DNA from 4 places in the Streptomyces sp. NPDC020780 genome. Region 1 is predicted to be linked to each of the others. Evidence: riboswitches for the same ligand, from Rfam matches in the RefSeq annotation. Region 1 holds a riboswitch; each other region holds the start of a gene.

Evidence for each region. Region 1 has a riboswitch for cyclic di-AMP ahead of ACH4VO_RS20625 (transglycosylase family protein). Riboswitches for the same ligand answer to the same signal wherever they lie in the genome.
Region 2: linked by a shared signal. The riboswitch ahead of ACH4VO_RS12385 (M23 family metallopeptidase) and the one ahead of ACH4VO_RS20625 (transglycosylase family protein) in region 1 are both predicted to bind cyclic di-AMP.
Region 3: linked by a shared signal. The riboswitch ahead of ACH4VO_RS29565 (M23 family metallopeptidase) and the one ahead of ACH4VO_RS20625 (transglycosylase family protein) in region 1 are both predicted to bind cyclic di-AMP.
Region 4: linked by a shared signal. The riboswitch ahead of ACH4VO_RS25250 (LysM peptidoglycan-binding domain-containing M23 family metallopeptidase) and the one ahead of ACH4VO_RS20625 (transglycosylase family protein) in region 1 are both predicted to bind cyclic di-AMP.

What each region holds. Positions count from the first base shown of each region.
Region 1 covers NZ_JBIRTB010000010.1:86,195-89,930, forward strand. The annotation lists gene eno (phosphopyruvate hydratase) at 1-482, opposite strand, end outside; gene ACH4VO_RS20625 (transglycosylase family protein) at 813-1,511, opposite strand; cyclic di-AMP (ydaO/yuaA leader) riboswitch at 1,512-1,681, opposite strand; gene ACH4VO_RS20630 (transglycosylase family protein) at 1,972-3,015, opposite strand; gene ACH4VO_RS20635 (cytochrome P450) at 3,121-3,736, opposite strand, start outside.
Region 2 covers NZ_JBIRTB010000005.1:383,670-387,405, reverse strand. The annotation lists gene ACH4VO_RS12395 (pitrilysin family protein) at 1-357, shown strand, start outside; gene ACH4VO_RS12390 (pitrilysin family protein) at 384-1,766, shown strand; cyclic di-AMP (ydaO/yuaA leader) riboswitch at 1,959-2,126, shown strand; gene ACH4VO_RS12385 (M23 family metallopeptidase) at 2,140-2,913, shown strand; gene ACH4VO_RS12380 (GntR family transcriptional regulator) at 3,185-3,736, shown strand, end outside.
Region 3 covers NZ_JBIRTB010000021.1:17,618-21,353, reverse strand. The annotation lists partial or broken gene ACH4VO_RS29575 (TipAS antibiotic-recognition domain-containing protein) at 1-77, shown strand, start outside; gene ACH4VO_RS29570 (PP2C family protein-serine/threonine phosphatase) at 211-1,368, shown strand; cyclic di-AMP (ydaO/yuaA leader) riboswitch at 1,602-1,754, shown strand; gene ACH4VO_RS29565 (M23 family metallopeptidase) at 1,766-2,806, shown strand; gene ACH4VO_RS29560 (PrsW family intramembrane metalloprotease) at 3,097-3,736, opposite strand, start outside.
Region 4 covers NZ_JBIRTB010000014.1:92,094-95,829, forward strand. The annotation lists gene ACH4VO_RS25245 (SGNH/GDSL hydrolase family protein) at 1-704, opposite strand, end outside; gene ACH4VO_RS25250 (LysM peptidoglycan-binding domain-containing M23 family metallopeptidase) at 886-1,809, opposite strand; cyclic di-AMP (ydaO/yuaA leader) riboswitch at 1,812-1,970, opposite strand; gene ACH4VO_RS25255 (tyrosine-protein phosphatase) at 2,396-3,205, shown strand; gene ACH4VO_RS25260 (DUF6126 family protein) at 3,409-3,582, opposite strand; gene ACH4VO_RS25265 (XRE family transcriptional regulator) at 3,637-3,736, opposite strand, start outside.

The DNA of each region.
Region 1 (3,736 bases):
TCCACGTTGGAGTCGGCGTGCGAGCCGCCGTTCAGGATGTTCATCATCGGAACGGGCAGCAGGTGCGCGTTCGGGCCGCCGAGGTAGCGGAACAGCGGGAGGTCGGAGGCCTCGGACGCCGCGTGGGCCACGGCGAGCGAGACGCCGAGGATGGCGTTGGCGCCGAGCGAGCCCTTGTTCTCGGTGGCGTCGAGGTCGAACATCGCCTGGTCGATGAGGCGCTGCTCGGTGGCGTCGTACCCGACGAGCTCCGGGCCGATCTGCTCGATCACGGCCAGGACGGCCTTCTCGACCCCCTTGCCGTGGTAGCGGTTGGGGTCGCCGTCGCGAAGCTCGATGGCCTCGAACGCACCGGTGGAGGCGCCGGACGGAACGGCAGCACGACCCGTGCTGCCGTCGTCGAGGCCGACCTCGACCTCGACCGTGGGGTTGCCCCGGGAGTCGAGGATTTCCCTGGCTACGACGACGTCGATGGACGGCACGAGGCATCTCCTTCTGGGATATGACACTGGTTGTGCAGGGTCACTGTGGCCTTGCGACACGAGCCTAACCGGCCCGGCCCGCTCCGTCGGCCGACCGCCCGTCCCCTGGGACGAAAAAGGACCCAAGAGCCTGCATTCCGGGCAAAGGTCCAAGAAATACCGGCCAGTAGCTACAAAGGTTGAACGGTCAGCCGCGAACCCGGCAGCCCTACGAGGCCCCGGACACGCCTCCGGCCCGGCGCGCACGGGGGGGTGTGAGCGCGCCGGGCCGGACAGCACGCAGGGTGCCGCCGGGCACCCCGCGTCCCTGGGAAGGAGGAGGGCCCGGGACTACTTCAGGTGGAGCTGCTGCCCCGGGAAGATGAGGTCGGCGCTCTCGACGATGTCGTCGTTCAGCGTGAACAGCTTGTGCCAGCCGCCCTTGACGTGCTTCGCCTCGGCGATCTTGCTGAGGGTGTCGCCCGCCTTCACCTTGTACTCCCCGTCACCCTTCTTGACCTTGCCGCCCGTCGGGGTGGTGACGGTCTTCGCCGCCTCCGGGGCCTTGCGGGTCTCGCTGCGCGTGGTGGGCTGCTCGGCCTTGCGCTCCGGCGCGGCCTGCGGGGCCGTGTCGCCGTTCTTCGCGGAACCGGTGTCGACACCCGGGTCCACACCGTCGTTCGTCAGGCCGCCGGCACCGGCGCAGGCCCAGGCACCCGGGCCCTGCATGGCGAGAAGCTTCTCGGCGGTGGCTATCTGCTGCGCCTTGGAGGCCAGGTCGGCCCGGGCGGCGTACTGCGTGCCGCCGGCGGCGGCCCAGCTGGACGCCGAGAACTGCAGGCCGCCGTAGTAACCGTTGCCGGTGTTGATCGACCAGTTACCGCCGGACTCGCACTGCGCGACGGCGTCCCACGTGGCGACGGAAGCGGCTGAGGCGCCCGTCGCACCCATCAGGGGGACGGCGACGGCGGCACCGGCCACGCCGACCAGGGTGGCGACACGGACGGCCTTGGACGGGCGGCGGTGCTTGCCCTTGCTGGAAAGCAGCATGGTTCTCCTCACCGACGCCTACGAGGTGAGCTGTCGGGTTCGGGCTGTGAGTCGCCCGGTCGCCCGCTCTCGCGGCCGACTTCACCCCGAGCCGGTCCTCGCCCGTCTCTCGACGGCCGGGCCCGGCACTTACCTGGGTCCCCCGCTCCTGCCTACGGCGCTTTACGCGTCTGTCCCCTTCGTCCGACGGCAGGATTCGGCGTGACGGTCGAAGGTGCCCGCGGTGCGAGCGGTTCCGACCGTAAACACAGGCAAGCCCGACATTCAAAGATGGACATAACGACCAATCAGCCCGTACCACCCCGGGGAGATGGATGATTTCCGCAGGTCGGAGCGGATATGGGCGGACCGGGCGGGCGCGAACCGCCAGTTGAAGCAAAGAGACCCATGTCTCACTTACGCATAAGTGGACATAGGCCTCTGAACTGCCCCCGCTTTCGGGGTGTTTTCCCGTTTTCGATCAGTTGCCGGCAGCGGCTTCCGCGCCGCTCCCCGTACCCGTACCGGCGTCCGCAGGCGCGGAGTCGGAGGCGCCCTGGAGGCTCAGGTCGAGGTTCTGGCCCGGGAGGATCAGGTCGGGGTCGGAACCCAGCTCGTCCTTGTTGGCCTCGTACAGCGCCGTCCAGCCGCCGGGCAGTTCCTGCGCGTCGGCGATCGCCCAGAGGTTGTCGCCCTCGCGGACGGTGTACGAGGCGTCCGTGCCCGCCTCCGCGCCCGTGCGCGCCCCTGCGTCGCCGCGCGAGGCGTGCCGGCCGGACTCGCGGGCGCTCCCGGCGTCCGCCTCGGCGCTCGCCTCCGGGGCAGGCGTACCGCGGTGCTTGCCGCCCTTGGCGCTCTCGCCCCGCGCGGGCCCGGAGCCCTGGGAAGCCTCGGATGCCGCGGGCGAGGGGGTGGCGGAAGGCGAGGACGGGTCGGCCGAGTCGGCGTCGGCCCTGCCGCTCTTGCCCTGCTCGTCCTGCTTGCCGGTCGTGCCGCTCGGCCGGTCCTTCTCGTCCGCGGCGGTGCCGCCCTTCGCGTCCGCCTCGCCGGTACGGTCCGACGCCTCCGGCGAGGGGGCGCCCGAGGGGCTCGCGGAGTCCGACGGCTCGGCGGCCGGATCGCCGCCCGGGTCGACACCCGGCAGGGTGCCGTCCACGGCGAGCCCGGAGATCAGCGCACAACTGGGCCAGGCCTGCGGCCCCTTGGCGTCCAAAACCTTCTCGGCGACCGCGATCTGCTGCGAGCGGCTGGCGAGGTCGGCCCGCGCCGCGTACGCCGTACCACCGAAGGCCGACCAGGTGTCCTGCGAGAACTGGAGACCGCCGTACTGGCCGTTGCCCAGGTCGGCACTCCATGTGCCACCGCTCTCGCACTCGGCGACCCGGTCCCAGGTCGACGCCTCGGCGGCGTGGGCGCCGCCCGCACCGAGCAGCGGGATGGCGATGGCCGATCCCGTCACGCCCGCGGCGACGACGATGGCGGGTGCCTGACGAGGGCGACGGTGTCTGCCGTTCGCGGAGCCCATGGGATTGCCTTCCGTGTGACCGACGTGTGGCTGGTGAGTCGAACGGTGAACCTAGCCGGACTCGAACGTGTGTCACAAGTCGATGCAGCGGAGATCACGCGAACATCACAGACTTGACGGAGGGTCACTCCCGACGGACCGGTGTCCGGGATCGAACTCCACGGGAAGAGTGCGCAGTCCGCGCATGATGAGCCCTCCACGCCACCGTACGTCGGCCGCTTCCGGAGCGAGCCGCAGGTCAGGAAGGCGCCGCAGCAGGGTGGCCAGCGCCGTCCGCCCCTCCAGACGGGCCAGGGGAGCTCCCAGGCAGTAGTGGATGCCGTGCCCGTATCCGAGGTGCTGATTGTCACTCCGCGCGAGGTCCAGGGTGTCCGCATCCCGGAATCGCTCCGGGTCGCGGTCCGCGGCGGCCAGGACCACGAGCACGGGGTCCCCGACCGCGATGGCCTGACCTCCGAGGGTGACGGGCTCGGTGGCATAGCGCCAGGTCGCCATCTCGACAGGCCCGTCGTACCGCAGCAGTTCCTCGATGCCGGTGGCCAGCAGGCCCTCCTCGCCCTCGGCGAGGGAGCGCTGCAGTCGCCCGCGCTGCTCCGGGTTACGCAGCAGCGCGTAGGTACCGTTGCCGATCAGGTTGACGGTCGTCTCGAAACCGGCGAAGAGAAGGATGAACGCCATCGCCGCGGCCTCGTTCTCGGTGAGGTGCTCACCGTGGTCGCTC
Region 2 (3,736 bases), on a different contig from region 1:
GTCGACGAGGAGCTGGCCCGGTTCGCCGAGGAGGGCCCCACCCCCGAGGAAATGGAGCGGGCCCAGGCGCAGTTGGAGCGCGAGTGGCTCGACCGGCTCGGCACGGTCGCTGGCCGTGCCGACGAACTCTGCCGGTACGCCGTACTCTTCGGCGACCCGCAGCTCGCCCTGACCGCGGTGCGGCGCGTCCTCGACGTGAGCGCCGAGGAGGTACGGGACGCCGCCCGGGCCCATCTGCGGCCCGACAACCGCGCGGTCCTGGTCTACGAGCCGGTCGAACCGGCCGACGAGGCCGGGGGAACGGCGGAGGAAGCTCCGGCGGACACCGCCGGCGCGCACGAGGGGGCCGACAAGTGACCGACGCCGCCGTGACTGGAGTGACGATGGAGTACCACCCGCAGCCGACCGCCGGCGAGGCCAGGCCGTGGGCCTTCCCCGCGCCCGAGCGCGGCGCCCTGCCCAACGGGCTGACCGTGCTGCGCTGCCACCGCCCCGGCCAGCAGGTCGTCGCCGTGGAGATCTTCCTGGACGCGCCGCTGGACGCCGAGCCCGACGGCCTGGACGGGGTCGCCACGATCATGGCGCGGGCCCTGTCCGAGGGCACGGACAAGCACTCCGCGGAGGAGTTCGCCGCCGAGCTGGAGCGCTGCGGTGCCACGCTCGACGCGCACGCCGACCACCCCGGCATCCGGGTCTCCCTGGAAGTCCCGGTCTCCCGGCTGGCCAAGGCGCTCGGCCTGGTCGCCGAGGCGCTGCGCGCCCCGGCCCTCTCCGGGAGCGAGATCGAGCGCCTGGTGGGCAACCGGCTCGACGAGATCCCCCACGAGCAGGCCAACCCGGCCCGGCGCGCCGCCAAGCAGCTCTCCAAGGAGCTCTTCCCGGCCACGGCGCGCATGTCGCGCCCGCGCCAGGGCACCGAGGAGACGGTGCGCCGGATCGACGCCGAGGCCGTACGCGCCTTCTACGACGCCCATGTCCGCCCGTCCACGGCGACGGCGGTGGTCGTCGGTGACCTCACCGGCGTGGACCTGGACGCGCTCCTGGCCGACACGCTCGGCGACTGGTCGGGCAACACCGCCCAAGCCCGGCCCGTGCCGCCGATCACCGCGGACGACACCGGCCGCGTCGTCATCGTGGACCGGCCCGGTGCCGTTCAGACGCAGCTGCTGATCGGCCGGATCGGCGCGGACCGGCACGACAGCGTGTGGCCGGCCCAGGTCCTCGGCACGTACTGCCTGGGCGGCACCCTCACCTCGCGGCTGGACCGCGTGCTGCGTGAGGAGAAGGGCTACACGTACGGGGTCCGGGCCTTCGGTCAGGTCCTGCGCTCGGCGGCGCCCGGCTCCTCCACGGGGGCGACCGGCGCGGCGATGCTCGCCATCAGTGGTTCCGTGGACACGGAGTCCACCGGTCCCGCGCTGGCGGACCTGTGGACGGTCCTGCGGACCCTGGCGGCCGAAGGGCTCACCGACGCCGAGCGGGAGACCGCGGTGCAGAACCTCGTGGGGGTGGCCCCGCTGAAGTACGAGACGGCGGCCTCCGTCGCGGGCACCCTGGCCGACCAGGTGGAGCAGCACCTTCCGGACGACTACCAGGCCCGGCTGTACGCGCGCCTGGCAGAGACCGGCACCGTCGAGGCGACCGCCGCGGTGGTCAGCGCCTTCCCGGTGGACCGGCTGGTCACCGTCCTCGTCGGGGACGCCGCGCAGATCGCGGAGCCCGTCAGGGCACTGGGTATCGGCGAGGTGTCGGTCGTCAGCGGCTGACCCAGCGGCAGCGGACGGGCCCCGGCGAGTGAAGCCGCGCCGGGGCCCGTCTCTTTGTCCGGCTTGAGTGATGATCATCCGGTATGCCCTGTGGGATGTGTGACAAAAGCCCGTCTTCGTTTGGTGAACGACAGGCGCCCGTCCTAGCGTCGGCTCGGCTGTCCGCCGGACATCAGCCGCGACCGCGGCACCGGGCAGCCATCGCCGAGTCCCCGTCAGGCGCGAGCCTGGGGAGCCGGGGACCCACGCAGTCCCTGGGGTGAATCGGGCCCCTGCGTCCCGTGCGGGACGCAGGGGCCCGTAGGAGACCTTCCTGCTCCGAACCCGTCAGCTAACCCGGTAGGCGAGAAGGAAGGAAAGGATCAACTCCTCCATGGCGTTCACCCGTGCCACCGGGAAGCACCGTGCCCCGAGCCGCCTGTCGCGCCACGGCGCCCGGGCCGTCGGCATCGCGGCCCTGGCCACCGTCGGCGCCACGGCGTCCCCCGCCCTCGCCGCCGACTCCGACGCCCCCGCAGTCAGCACCACCGGACTGACCCAGGCCGTCGCCATCGACACCACCCTCGCCGCTCAGATCGAGGCCCAGGCCGAGGCCCAGCAGCACCAGGCCGACCTGGCGGCGCAGGCCGAGGCGGAGGCCCGTGCGAAGGCCGAGGCGAAGCGCAAGGCGGAGGCCCGTGCCGCCGAGGTGCGCGAGGAGAAGGCACGCGCCGCCCGCGCCGCGGAGCGCGCCCGGCTCAACGCCTTCCACCTCCCGGTCGCCGGTTCGTACGTGACCACCGGCTACAAGTCGGGCGGCTCCCTCTGGTCCTCCGGCAGCCACTCCGGTGTGGACTTCCGCGCCGCCTCCGGCACCTCCGTGGTCGCGGTCGGCGCCGGCACGGTCGTCGAGGCGGGCTGGGGCGGTGCGTACGGCAACAACATCGTGCTCCGGATGGCGGACGGCACGTACACCCAGTACGGCCACCTCTCCTCGATCGGCGTCTCCGTCGGCCAGAGCGTCGCCTCGGGTGAGCGGATAGGCCTCTCGGGCTCGACGGGCAACTCCACGGGGCCGCACCTGCACTTCGAGGCGCGGACGAGCCCGGAGTACGGCTCGGACATGGACCCTGTCGCATACCTCCGCGCCCACGGCGTCCAGGTCTGACAGGTCCGGCGCCCGGGACGGCCCCCGGTCGGCGCGGCGCCACTCCACCGAAGGCCCCAAGCCCGCCGGGGCCTTCGGCGTGCCCCGGCGACCCCACGGACCCCACGGACCCCACAGACCCTTCCGGATCCGCATCTGGCCGAAGCCGTCCGTGGCCAGAAGATATCCATGAATTCGACCCCGCCGTCGGGAATTACGGCGGATTGCAATAGAGTCACAGAACAGGCGTCGATCGGCCGCGTTCCGCGGGGATCAAGGCGGAGGTTCGGACATGCGTATTCCCGCGCATTCGGTATGCACGGCTGTCCGTGACGACATCGTCTCCGGTGTCTTCGCGCGCGGCAGCCGCCTGACCGAAGAGGTACTCGCGCGTCGTTACGGCGTCTCCCGCGTCCCGGTGCGCGAGGCGCTGCGCACCCTGGAGTCCGAGGGGTTCGTCGTCACCCGCCGGCACGCCGGCGCCTGCGTGGCCGAGCCCACGGAAGAGGAGGCAGCCGACCTGCTGGAGATCCGGATGCTCCTGGAGCCGCTGGGCGCCGCGCGAGCCGCGCAGCGCCGCAGCGAGGCACACCTCAAGGTGCTCCGCGGGCTGGTCAGGCTGGGGCAGGAGCGGGTGCGGCGCGGGGAGGGGGAGGATCTGCGCTCGCTGGGCGGCTGGTTCCACGAGACGCTGGCCCAGGCGTCCGGCAGCCCCGCGCTGATCGCGCTGCTCACCCAGCTCCGCCACAAGATCGCCTGGATGTACACCGTCGAGCAGCCGGTCCGGCCCGCCGACTCGTGGGCCGAGCACGGAGCCATCGTGGACGCCGTGGCCCGCGGAGAT
Region 3 (3,736 bases), on a different contig from region 1:
GATCGGTAGGGGGACGGTACCGCCGTCCCGTACGGGATGCACTGACGATGTACGCGCGGCACCGACCCTCCGACTGACCTCCGGAGGCCGGGGCTCCGGCGTGCTCCTCCCTTCGGCCGATGCCGTTGTGCCGCACGGCGCGGCGACGGTCAGCCTGGGCGGGGCGCGGTACCGTCCGCAGCCGTGGGCGGACCGGGTAGGAGTGCACAGGTGGGGAAGCGGGAAAAACGGGGCGGGGCGGCCTTCGGCACACCCCGGGCGCGGCGGCTCGTGCGCTTGCTGCCGGCCCTGATGATCGTGGTCGGAGTCGTCTTCGACACCGTGACGCCGGCCGCGGTCACGGCCGTCCCGTTCTTCGCCGCGGCTCCGCTGCTCGCCGCCCCCTTCTTCTCGATGGCCAGCACGCTCCGTACCGGCGTCGCCGCGGTCCTCGTCGTCCTCGCCATCCGGCTCTCCGACGGCACGCTCGCCAGGGTCGTGCCGGTCACCGACCTGCTCACCCTGATCACCGTCTCCGGGCTCGCCCTCGTCATCAACGCCGTCGTACGGCGCAGCAACGAGCAGCTGGCCTCGGCCCGCGCCGTCGCGGCCACCGCGATGCGGGCGGTGCTCCCGGCGCCGGACGACCGCATCGGCGGGCTGCTGGTTGCGGCACGGTACGAGGCGGCCCAGGCGGACGAGTTCGTCGGCGGTGACCTGTTCGCCGTCGCGGACACACCGCACGGGGTCCGGCTGGTCGTGGGGGACGTACGCGGCAAGGGGCTGGAGGCCGTGGGGGCGGTGGCCGTGGTGATCGGGGCGTTCCGGGAGGCGGCCGAGCAGGAGCTGTCGCTGGAGGGCGTGGCCCAGCGGCTGGAGCGCGCGCTGGCGCGGGAGGGCACGCGGCGTGGCGGGCTCGACACCATGGAGGGGTTCGTCACCGCCGTACTCGCCGAGATCCCGGCGGGTTCGGACACGGTGCGGATCGTCAACCGCGGTCACCCCGAGCCGATCCTGCTGCACGGAGACGGGGCGCTCGACGTGTTGTCGCCCAGTGCTCCCGCCCTGCCGATCGGCATGGGGCTGGACGTGTGGCCGGACCGGTCGGACGAGTGGGCCATGCCGCCCGGGGCGACGCTTCTGGTGTTCACGGACGGCCTCTCCGAGGCCCGGAACGCGGACGGTGCCTTCTACGACCCGGCGGACCGGCTGCGTGGCCGGATCTTCCCCGGACCCGACGAGCTGCTCTCCGCCCTCACCGACGACGTACGGCTGCACACCGGGGGCCGGTCCACGGACGACATGGCGCTCCTGGCGGTCGGGCGGCCCGCCCGGGGGCAGCCGGAGCGGCGGACGACGGTGAAGATCGTGGGGAGGGGCGAGGGATGACCGCTGCGACTGTCCGTGATCGAAGGACGCCGCTACGCATAACGTTTGACACTCCGTCAGAAACTGATGGTCGGTAAAGGGATATGCAACTCGTCCGTTTGTGACCGTTTCACCCATAAAAATGCAGGTCGTAGGCGTGAATGATCACCTGGAACGGCTTGGAATCGGGCCCTGGTCTCTATTAACGTTCGATAACGCAGCGCGGTTGTCCCAGTCGTCGCCAGAGGCGGCACCGTGCGCGAGCGCCGAATTCCGCAAGGGAACCGGGGAACCACCTACATGGGGTGAATCGGGCACCTGCGTCTCGTGAGAGACGAAGGGACCCGTAGGAGACCTTCCTGCTCCGAACCCGTCAGCTAACCCGGTAGGCGAGAAGGAAGGAAAGGAGTGCGCCCACGTGGCGTCCAATCAGCCTGCCCCCGAGGCCCCGTCACCCTTCAGGACCGACTCGTTCGGTGGCGAGGAGAGGACCTGGGACGAGTGGAATCCCACCGAGGAATCCATCCGCCCCGTGCGCGGCAGGCACCGCGTAGCCAAGCAGCGAGGTCTCGCCCGTAGCTCCACCGTCCTCGGCGTCGGTGTCATCGCGGCCGTCGGCGCGGGCGGCATGGCCACCGCGCAGAGCAAGCCGCCGGTCTCCATCTCTCTTCCCGATTCCATCGCGGACAAGCTTCCCGACGCCACGTCCCTTCCCGGCGTGGGCGCTTTCATGTCCGACGAGGCCGAAGCGGACCACGAGACCCTCGCCGCCTCCGCCCCGCTGACCACGGCCGGCATCACCGCCGCCGAGGCGGAGGGGGGAACCACCGACGCCGGTGAGGCCCTGCGGGCGCGCATCCTCCAGCAGGCCGAGCAGCAGCAGGCCGGAGCCGATGCCGAGGCCAGGGCCGCGCAGGAGAAGGCCGCCGCCGAGGAGGCCGCGGCCCAGGCCGCCAAGCAGCAGAGCAAGGCCGAGGCCCAGGCCGCGGCCGAGAAGAAGGCGGCGGAGGAGGCTGCGAGGAAGAAGGCCGAGGCCGAGCGCCTCGCCAAGCTCGCCGCCAGCTACGCCATCCCCACGTCCTCGTACACGATCACGTCGACCTACGGCCAGGCCGGATCGATGTGGTCCTCCGGCTACCACACCGGGCTGGACTTCGCCGCGCCGACCGGCACCCCGGTCAAGGCGGTCCACGGCGGAACGGTGAAGTCGGCCGGCTGGTCCGGCTCGTACGGCTACCGCACGGTCCTCGAGCTCGAGGACGGTACGGAGGTCTGGTACTGCCACCAGTCCTCGATGGACGTCACGGCCGGTCAGACGGTCAGCACGGGTGACACCATCGGACGCGTCGGCGCCACCGGCAATGTGACGGGCCCGCACCTCCACCTCGAGGTCCACACCGCGGACGGCTCGGGCATCGACCCGATGAGCTGGCTGCGCAGCAAGGGCCTGTCGATCTGACCGCCCGCGCCGGCGTACGGCGCACCCGAACCCCGGCGGCCCTGACGCACACCCCCCGACGTCAGGGCCGCCGGTCTGCGTACGGCAGGGGGCGGCGTGGGTGCCGCGCCTGGTTGTCCGGGGTCCGGGGGTGCCGGCTGGGCGGGTGCCGGGTCTGCGTCCGGGGGCCCGCCCGCTGCGTCGGACCGCCCGTGCGGGTACCGCCCCTGGCTGTTCCGGGTCTGCGGGTGCCTGGTCTGCGGGTGCCGGGTCTGCGTCCGCGGGAACCCGCTCGTGCGCGCCGGGTGGCCCTACCGGGGCGGCGGGTGGTGGCCGCCCGGCTGCTGACCGCCGGTGTGCAGATAGGGGTTGGGGCCGCCGTAGTGCCGGTGCGGCGGTGGGAGCTGCTGCGGATACGGCCGGTCGTAGGGCAGTTGGCGGGGGAACGGGCCGGGCGGAGGCATCCGGTGGGCGCGTATCCGGCCCGTCGCGTGGGCCGCGTACGTCAGGGCCGGGCCCGCGACGTCCCGGCGCTGCCACAGATGGTGCAGCAACTCCTGCTCCCGTACGGCGAACTCATGGCCCGCTCCGTCGTGGCGGGCCCTGCGGCGCAGCATCGCCAGCGAGGTCGCGAACAGCTCGTACTCCGCTACCGCGCGGGCCGCGGCCCTGCCCCGGGCACGGTCCGGCTGGCTGTTCCAGTGCCTGGCCATGTCGCGGGCCAGGCCACGCGCCCGCATCGAAGCCAGGGCGAGCGGCTCGGCGGGGGTGAGCCAGCCCGCCGCCGCGTAGACGGGCAGCTCGCCGGCGAGCGTGCGCAGCTCCCGCTGGCGGGACCAGATCGCCAGCCAGGTCACCAGGCCGAAGGCCGGGACCATGACCGCGCCGTACACCACGTAGAAGCCGTAGGCGCCGAAGGCCGACGAGCCGTTCCACAGGGCGTGCAGGCCC
Region 4 (3,736 bases), on a different contig from region 1:
CGCACCTCGAGCGTGCCGCGCTGCAACTGCGGCGGCCACCCCTGGTCGGGATCGGCCGGCACCTCGATCCCGAGGACCTGGGCGGCCCGAAGCGCGACCCTGGTGTGTCCCTCGGCGGAGAGGTGCAGCCGGTCGGCGTCCCAGGCACGCCTGTCCTGGACGGACCGCAGCGACCACAGGTCCAGGACCGGGCAGTCGTAGCGGTCGGCGATGGACCGGACATGGGCGGTGTACGTGGCGATCTTGCCGCGCAGGTGCCGGAGTACCGGGATACCGCGGGTGTCGAAGCCGGTGGTGACCATGACGGTGCCGACCGCCTGTGTCAGGTCGGCGACCGCGCGCTCGAAGCGTTCGGCCACGTCGTCCGGGTCGGAGCCCGGCCGGATGATGTCGTTGCCTCCCGCGCAGAAGCTGACCAGGTCGGGGGCCAGTTCCTTGGCGCGGGGCACCTGTTCCTCGACGATCTGGTCGAGGAGGCGTCCGCGTACGGCGAGATTGGCGTAGCGGAAATGCCCGTGCGGGTCGTCCACCGGGCCGGCCTCCGGAACCGGGAGCTGGTCGGCGAGGAGCACCGCGAACCGGTCCGCCCAGCCGACGAGCCTCCCGTCTGGGCCGGGGTCTCCGACGCCTTCGGTGAAGCTGTCGCCGATCGCTGCGTACGACCCGATGACGCCTCGTTGTCTGTTTCTCGAATCGTCTGCCACAAGCGCATATCCTGCACCGTAGAATGTGACCTACGCGACCGTAATGAGGGGTTGACGGGTGGTGAGAAAGACCACCTGGTCAGGTTTCGGTAAAGCAGGAATAAGGAAGAGGGCGGTGCGCCGCCGCGCACCGCCCTCTTACTCGGTCCCTCTGCTGAACTGCCGCACCTACGCGGTCGCGTCAGATGGAGACGCCGTGCGAGCGCAGGTAGGCGATGGGGTCGACGTCCGAGCCGTAGCTCGGACCGGTGCGGACCTCGAAGTGCAGGTGCGGGCCGGTGGAGTTGCCGGTGCTGCCGGAGAGGCCGATCTGCTGGCCGCCGGTGACGGTCTGGCCGGCGGAGACGTCCAGCGAGGACAGGTGGCCGTACTGGGAGTACATGCCGTCGCTGTGCTGGATGACGACCTCGTTCCCGTACGAGCCGCTCCACCCGGCCGAGACGACGGTGCCGGGGCCGATGGACCGGACGCTGGTACCGGAGGCCGCCTGGAAGTCGGATCCCGTGTGGTAGCCGCTGGCCCAGCTGGAGCCGGAGGCGTGGTACTGGGTGGTGACGTTGGCGTCGGCCACCGGGGTGGTGTAGCCGGAGCTGTTGCTCGCGGCGGCGGTGGTTTCGGCGGCGTCCGTCACCGCGGCCGCCTTCTCCACGGGGGCGGCAGCCTTCGGCGCCGGCTCCGCCTTGGTGGGTGCCGCCTTGGTGGGTGCGGCCTTCGCGGCGGGAGCGGACGCCTCGGCGCCGAGGGTCAGCTTCATGCCCGGGAAGATCAGGCTCGGGTTGTCGCCGACGACCTCGCGGTTGTCCTTGTACAGCTTCTGCCAGCCACCCTTGATCTTCTGGGCGGACGCGATCTTCGCCAGGTAGTCGCCCGGGACGACGGAGTAGGTCGCGGTGACGCTCTCCTTCTTCGCGGCCGGAGCGGCCGGCGCGGACTGCGCCGCGGCCGCGGCTGCGGGCTTGGTGGCCGGGGCGGCCTGCTCCGCGGCGTGGGCGCCGGTGGCGCCGATCAGCGGAAGGGCGAGTACGGCGCCGCCGGCCCCCGCGGCTATGACGCCTCGGGAGATCGGCCCGGTCTTCGTACGGCGGTGCTTACCCTGTGCGGGCATGGTGCTTTCCTCTCCGGCGCCTGCGAGGTGAGCTGTCGGGTTCGGACTGGAGATGCCCGGCCGCGTCGGACGCGACTTGACCCCGAGCCGTCCGGATCTCCCGGTCGGCGGCTTACCTGGTTCCCCCGCTCCTGCCACACGTGGGTCGGTGCGGATTCCGGGCGGCGGCAGGATTAGGCGTTCCGTCCGGATTGACGGTGACCGTAAGCGAGTGGGGACGGGGTGAACAAGCCACCGGCTCCCGACCGGAATGCGCGCCTCAATTCCGGTACGGAATTCCCGTCACACTCCGTGGATTACGGATCTTGGCTTTCCGCGCGGCGCGGGGAATACCCGTCGGCCTTTCCGCCACACACCGTCACGGATATGATCCCGCTCACCCGGGACCTTCCATCTCCCGCATAAGACCGGCATGTTCGCCTAAATGCACCAATACGGACACAGCCTTCGCACCCCCGGCACACCCGGGTGAGGGCACGCGCATCGGCCGAGGGCACGGCCATGGCCCGGCGCCCCCGTGTCGTATCGTCGCGAGCGTGCCCTTCGCCGGCGAGCGGCGCCGGCACCAGACACTCCAGGAGTCCTTGTGACGCAGCTGCCAGAGGTTCCGCCGGCCGATGCCGAGCTCACCGGTGTCCGCAACTTCCGCGATGTGGGCGGGCTCCCGACCGTCGACGGCCGGAGGGTGCGCCAGGGGCGCCTCTACCGCAGCGGCCACCTGGCGCACGCCACGGAGTCGGACGCCGCGTTCCTGGCCGGCCTGGGCCTGCACACCGTCTTCGACTTCCGTAACGCCGCCGACCACAAGCTCGACGGCCATGACGTGGAGCTGCCGGGCGTCCGGAACGTCAGCATTCCGCTCTCCGACCCGGCGGACGGCGCCGAGTTCTGGCGGCTGGTACGGGACGGCGACATCCGGCAGCTGCGTTCGATCCTCGCCGACGGCAAGGGGACCGCGCGCATGATCGCCTCGTACCGGGCCATCATCACGGACCGCACCGCGGAACACAGCCGCGTGCTGCACGCACTGGCCGAGGACAGTGTTCCGGCGCTCATGCACTGCGCGGCGGGCAAGGACCGGGCCGGCCTGTCGGTCGCGGTCTCGCTCCTCGCCGTCGGCGTCGAGCGGGAAGCCATCGAGGCGGACTACCTCAAGTCCGACGACACGCACCGCCGATACCGGATCCGGCGGAGCGACACGTCGTCGGCGGGGATGTCGCAGGAGGTCCTGGAGCTCTTGAATCCGCTCTTCGGAGCGCGCTCCGAGTACCTCGCCGCCGCCTTTGCCGCGATCGAGGAGAACTGGGGCAGCACGGACCGCTACCTCCGGGACGGCTTGAAGCTCTCCCCGGAGACCCGCGAGAGGCTGCGCGAGCGCCTCGTCGAGGACGCGTGACCGCAGCTCCGGCGACGCGCCGTTCACCATCATCACCCTTGGCACCGGGGCGACACCCCGACACGGCGGGCGGCAGCCCCGGGCACCTGGCAGTCGGCGGACGGCACCGGCCTGAACGCGCCGGACGCCACCCGCACCCTGGCGCCCAGGCGGTCACCCGGCGCGTCGCCGAGCCGTCACACCCCCCGGTGACAGCCGGCCCGTCAGCCCTTGCCCGCCACGGTGAACAGCAGGAAGAGGAACGCGGCGACGACGTGTCCGGCCACCAGGTAGGCGAAAAGACGGATGATCACACCCCGTGGCATCTTGCGCTCGTGGGTGTCCTGCCCCTTCGGTCGGCGGGGTGTGAGCGGGTCGTAGTCCTCTGAATCAGACATGTCAGTCCTTCCTCTCAGCCGTCCGGCGGAGAGAGCGAGCGGGCGGTGCGGGGGTCAGAAGCGATGGGTTCCGCTGCCCAGGCACAGCTCCGCGACGGGGCTCTGCAGCAGTGTGTGGACGAAGAGCAGGTGGGCGCCCGAGGGGTCGAGCGCC